2 regions of the Peribacillus sp. NPDC076916 genome follow, and region 1 is predicted to be linked to the other one. Evidence: a T-box and tRNA genes for the amino acid it is inferred to sense, from the RefSeq annotation. Region 1 holds a T-box; the other holds one or more tRNA genes.
The links. The T-box of region 1 lies ahead of glyQ (glycine--tRNA ligase subunit alpha). A T-box ahead of a tRNA ligase gene usually reads a tRNA of that ligase, here a tRNA-Gly.
Positions count from the first base shown of each region.

Region 1 (3,147 bases):
AGTATTAATTAACAAAATTTACGCTTCATGAAAGTTCGGAAAACGGTCAAGCTAACCATATGGTCGGATATTCATTGCTAGTTAAAAATGAAAGGTGGGCTTTATATGTTGGATTTTACCTGGGAGTTATTTACTGAAACAGGTAATGTGGACACCTATTTGCTGTTTAAGGAGATAGAAGTCGAGAGACAGGAAAGACACTTGGTATTGAACGATGAGCTAGCAGAAATTGATTTTCCTGTTTCATAGGTTAGTCTTGGCGAGCATGGGTGGTGTCTTGGTATGCTCCAAAAATGTGAGGGCATTGTCATAAGGCGAACTGCATATGGAGAAAATAACAAAATCATTACTATATATACCCGTGAGCTAGGTAAAATTGGCGTTATGGCTAGAGGAGCCAGTAAACCAAACAGCAGGCTTTCTGCCGTCACACAGCTTTTTTGCTCCGGGTATTTTCTTGTAACCACATCAACCGGACTCGGTAGTCTTCAGCAAGGCGAAATGGTCGATTCACTCCGTTTCATACGGGAGGATCTTTTTGCCACTGCTTATGCTTCATATATTGTTGAATTGCTTGATAAAAGCGTCGAGGATAAGAAACCGAATCCGTATTTATATGAATTGCTTTCGCAAACCTTGCATTACATAAACGAGGAATATGACGCAGAGGTTTTGACATTCATTTTTGAAATGAAGATGCTGCCCGTAAATGGGATTAACCCAGTGCTGAATCAGTGTGCTGTATGTGGTGAAACGGAAGGGGAATTCTCCTTCTCGCTTCGGGAAGCGGGCTTTATCTGTCACCGCTGTCTGGGGAAAGACCCCTATCATTATAAAATTTCACCTGCAGCCGTCAAATTGCTTCGAATCTTTTATTATTTCGATTTATCAAGGCTCGGAAACATTTCCGTTAAGCCTGAAACGAAAAAAGAACTTCGGAAGATCATCGATGCATATTATGAGGAATATTCCGGTCTGCATTTGAAATCAAAAAAGTTCCTGAAACAGATTGATACGATGAAAGATATGTTTTAGGATCTGCCCTATTGACATTCCATGCTAGTTTGTATAAAATTCTAATCATCAAAATAAGAAGATTGCGTTGATGGAAAAGAGTATCTGTCATTCTCCATAAAAAGCGAACCCGGGACGGTGGAAGCCGGGATATGGATTTACAGGGAAGGGCGTTTCCGGAGCATGTTGCTTTGAAAAGAGGCCGTTTTATAAACGGCAATTAGGGTGGAACCGCGGGTAAACTCTCGTCCCTATGCATTTCGCATAGGGACGGGAGTTTTTTGTTTGCCAAGATGTAATGGGTTCCTATTCCTTAATTTTATAAGAGCCGTTTTAAATAATCTGGAGGTGTACGATGAATATTCAAAATATGATTTTAACGTTACAAAAGCATTGGTCTGAACAAGGCTGCATATTGATGAATGCTTATGATGTAGAGAAAGGGGCAGGAACGATGAGCCCATACACGTTCCTGAGAGCCATTGGACCGGAGCCTTGGAGCGTTGCTTACGTGGAACCTTCACGCCGTCCTGCTGACGGCCGATATGGCGAGAACCCTAATCGACTGTATCAGCATCATCAGTTCCAAGTGATCATGAAGCCGTCGCCTGACAATATCCAAGAGTTATATTTGGATTCATTACGCGCATTAGGGATAAATCCGCTTGAGCATGATATTCGCTTTGTGGAGGACAACTGGGAAAATCCATCACTAGGTTGTGCTGGTCTAGGTTGGGAAGTATGGCTTGATGGAATGGAAATCACTCAATTTACATATTTCCAACAAGTGGGCGGCCTTGAGTGTAAGCCGGTTTCAGTGGAAATTACATACGGAATCGAACGTCTCGCCTCTTACATTCAAGATAAGGAAAATGTATTTGACCTAGAATGGACAGATGGATTCACAGTTCGGGATATATTTGGTCAGCCGGAATACGAACATTCGAAATATACGTTCGAAACCTCCGACCTTGATATGCTATTCCAGCTTTTCACGATGTATGAAAAGGAAGCGCATCGCCAAATGGAAGAAGGACTTGTACATCCTGCATATGATTATGTCTTGAAATGTTCACATACATTTAACCTTTTGGATGCCAAAGGTGCCATCTCGGTGACGGAAAGAACGGGTTATATTGCCCGTTGCCGTAACTTAGCGCGTAAGGTTGCCAAAACCTTCTATGAAGAGCGGGAAAAATTAGGCTTCCCGATCCTGAAAGTGAAAGGGGAGAATACAAATGAGCAAGCGTGATTTGTTATTGGAGATTGGATTGGAAGAGCTGCCTGCCCGTTTTGTGACAGCATCAATGAAACAATTGTCAGATAAAGTACAGCAATGGCTAACGGAAAAAGCGATTGAATTCGGAACGGTTGAAGCTTTTTCCACACCAAGACGTTTAGCTGTATTGGTGAAAGATGTGGAAGAATCCCAAAAGGATATCGAAGAAGAAGCAAAAGGTCCGGCTAAGAAAATCGCTTTGGACAGTGAAGGCAACTGGTCTAAAGCCGCATTGGGATTCGTCAGGGGTCAAGGCATGACTCCAGAGGACATTTATTTTAAAGAACTCAAGGGTGTGGAATATGCCCATGTGAATAAATTCATAAAAGGACAGCAGACTGCTCAGCTTTTATCTGAGCTTCAGGAAATCATCAGCGGCATGACGTTCCCGAAAAATATGCGCTGGGCCAATCAGGAGCTCCGCTTCGTCCGTCCGATTAAATGGCTGATTGCCTTATTCGGCAATGACATAGTTCCATTTAGCATTGCTGACGTGGAAACGGGCCGTGAAACAAAAGGACACCGTTTCTTGGGCAATAGCGCAATCATCGAGCAGCCGGAACGGTATGAAGATACGCTAAAAGAACAATTTATAATGGCGGATCCAGATAAACGCCGACAAGTTATATTGGATCAGATTAAAGAGCTTGAGCAGGAGAAAGGCTGGATCATCCCGGTCGATGAAGATCTGCTTGAAGAAGTCAATAATTTGGTAGAGTATCCAACGGTGTTATTTGGACATTTTGAAGAAGAATTCCTAGAGCTTCCTGCTGAGGTACTTATCACATCAATGAAGGAACACCAACGTTATTTCCCTGTTAAAGATAAGGACGGGAAACTGCTTGCTTACTTTG
Region 1 covers NZ_JBNNIU010000002.1:80,636-83,782, forward strand. The annotation lists gene era (GTPase Era) at 1-8, shown strand, start outside; gene ACQKFG_RS05335 (YqzL family protein) at 106-249, shown strand; gene recO (DNA repair protein RecO) at 283-1,035, shown strand; T-box leader at 1,094-1,270, shown strand; gene glyQ (glycine--tRNA ligase subunit alpha) at 1,370-2,266, shown strand; gene glyS (glycine--tRNA ligase subunit beta) at 2,253-3,147, shown strand, end outside.

Region 2 (3,147 bases), on a different contig from region 1:
AGCATCCTTCAATTTCGAAGGATAAGCAAGCGCAATCGAAATGATGGATTGCGGTTTATCGAATATCAATTCAGGCCTTACCCTCTTTTCTATATCGGTTTCTTCAAACCCTGACTGATAATCCAGCTTCTGTTGACGTATCAGCCTACCTTTCAATTCGGTAAAAGCCGTGGCTGATGTAAAGCCGATTTTATCAATGCCGATTTCCTTACTATATAAAATAACTTCTTGCTTGAATAAGTTCATATCCATACTAATCACCTACTTCATTCAGTATTCCCATTGAAGCTTGAATCCATTTCAAACCATTGCTATCTATGATAAACTAATTGCAATCATTTTTGGAGGTGAAACGGTTGGAAATTACTATATCAGCTAATCTAAGCAGTAAAATCCCTGAATTCAAAGTTGGGATCATTACATATGAAAAAATCGAAGTAGGTCCCTCCCCGCAAATGGTGAAAGGAAGACTTCAACTATTTCAGGAAGCACTTTTCTTCGACCTTGAAGAAAAGGAATTGACCGACTTTTCCGGAATTAAAGCGTGGCGGGAGATTTTCAAGGCTACAGGAACAAACCCGTCACGGTATCGCCCCTCCGTGGAAGCCCTTTACCGCCGCATAAAAAAACAGAATTACTTGGCACCCATCCATTCAGCCATCGATTTGAATAACTTCTTCTCGCTGTTATATGAAGTTCCGATCGGCATTTATGATGCGGACAAATTATCAGGAGACATCTCGATAAAGATTGGCGAAGGGTCAGATGGTTATGAGGGGTTGAATGGCCGCTTGAATTCCATGGAAAATATGATTACATCAGCCGACCATGATGGCGCATTCGGAAGTCCTTACGTTGATTCAGAACGCACGAAAGTCACCGAAGGAACGAAAAAGGCCATCCAAATCATATATTTACAACCCAATACTCCAATCACCGAAGCAAATCAGCTAACGAAATCCTTGATGGACATGTTCCTTGAGATCCATGGGGGTGTAGGAACTTACTCGATTGTAGAAGGATGATTAAAACTGAACGGAAATAAGCCCTTTCCACAATCGGAAGGGGTCTTTTCATGATTTTTCCTAACTTATATGGATAAATAAAACCCGTGCGCGAATATCCTTTTATTCAACCGTTCGGTCATACCTAATTACACAACTTTTTCAGTTTGGACAATAAAAGCACACACCTATTCAAACTGATTCTACTTACGTAGTTAATCTCTTTGAACAAGTTTGTTCTGCATCGAAATCCCCACTCTTCCAGATGAAGGATCACAATAAATAGAAAGCCACGATTTTCGTTACGGTATGACATCCGGCATTACCGCTTCCATAGAATGTAGTTAATTGGGACAATAAAAAAATCCCACTGTAAACAGTAGAATTCTTGTAATAATATTTAAACGCAAAGCTTCGTTCTCCAGGTAACGAAACCCTACGTTATGAGTATGTATTGGAGCGGGTGAAGGGAATCGAACCCTCATCATCAGCTTGGAAGGCTGAGGTTTTACCACTAAACTACACCCGCATATCCTTGTAGAACTTTGTCGAATCACTAACAAAATTAATTATATAGTTTAATGTGAAAAAATGCAATAGTTCTTTTAAAAAAATTTAATAATTAATGTATTGTAACGTTAATATATTCATTCACTCTAGTAAAGATGTTAAAAGTCCCCTGATTCAGAGAACTTTTTCATCCTATATGATGATTTAAGACCAAATGACTTCCATTAACCGCGGATAAACCTGCTGTGCCGTTTCAAGCAGCATGATTAACTTCCTGAATGCCAGATCCGGTACGATGTCCCCCTCAATGGAGTATGAATACCGAATGGAAATGGTCCCATTTTCTTCATACAGCTTTGAATACCTAAAATTAGCATTATATTCATTCAACAGTGTATGTACATCCTGTCTCTTTTCAGGATTCTTCAACTCGGCGACATTAAAGCAAAATAAGTCCGCCACATTTTCATCTTGATTGAAAGCAAATACTAAAAGGACCTTCCACCCGTCCTTTAACTTTTGCTCGGCTCTAAAAAAGGTGGTGCCATCTTCTTTCAACTCATTCATATAGATTTTCTCACTAGTTAAAAAATCACGAAATTTAGCAACGTTTGACATGGTTCATCACCTTTCTGTTTGTAAATACATTTTATAATGAAAACCGGCATTTTTACAGACTTTTCTATAATCCTGCAAATTTCATCCTATTAACAGTGGCGAATGAGATTCTAATAAGAACTCCCTTATTAGAATCACTAGATTAATTAGCTCGTTGCTTCACCGCTAAATCGAAGTGCTTTTTGAAGATCCAAAATTTCGTGGCGGATTTTTGAGTACCCTTCAATTTCCGGAACCTCTTTATTAGTAAGTGGCCTCCCCTTATCTGCAGCGATTGCCATTGTTTCAAAAACATACAGTAATTGAGCAAGTTCACGCTCTGAAAGTACCGACCGTTCAGAGAATTTCAAGCTTGCATTTAAATAATATCCCAACTGTTCTATCGAAAATATCACGGGCCAAAGAGATTCCAGTCTAGCCTTGTTTTTGAATATCTCACCAAGAGCCGCATTGTAGACCGTTAATAGATTCACCATATTGGTTTGCATTTTGTTCCTTTCACTGCTTTCATCGATTGCAAGTCCATTATCATGTCCAGAGAACGCCACCAACAGAAATTGCCCCTGGCTTCGAATTGTTTTGGCCATCAAATGATTGAGAAGGCTTGAGGCCGATTGACTGCCGATTAACAGCGATCCAAGAAGACCTATCATGCTCCCAACGACGATATCGGTTATTCTTACGGTCGCAAAAAAACTAAAATCATAGCTTTGCGTTGAATATTCCGCCATGATTAAAGCTGAAGGGGTAAAAAACATCGCCGCCAATCCATAATTCCGTACGATAAAAAGCTCTGTAATGATTGTCAAACACAAAATGATCAGAACGATAATGAACTCGTTATGAACGGATGCAAGAATTAAGCTTGCTAATAGGAGTCCGATGATTGTCCCGAAGGTCCTTTGTACCGCACGATGAAATGTGGCAACGATGGTCGCACCTGACATAACGGCTGCACATGATAAGGGAATCCAATACGAACGGTTAAAATCAGCGGAATAGGCGATGATGGCGG
Region 2 covers NZ_JBNNIU010000001.1:860,468-863,614, forward strand. The annotation lists gene queG (tRNA epoxyqueuosine(34) reductase QueG) at 1-252, opposite strand, end outside; gene ACQKFG_RS04280 (B3/B4 domain-containing protein) at 357-1,025, shown strand; tRNA gene ACQKFG_RS04285 (tRNA-Gly) at 1,460-1,533, opposite strand; gene ACQKFG_RS04290 (YbjN domain-containing protein) at 1,719-2,132, opposite strand; gene ACQKFG_RS04295 (FUSC family protein) at 2,279-3,147, opposite strand, start outside.
Region 2: it encodes a tRNA-Gly, which carries the amino acid that the T-box ahead of glyQ (glycine--tRNA ligase subunit alpha) is inferred to sense. The anticodon was not compared.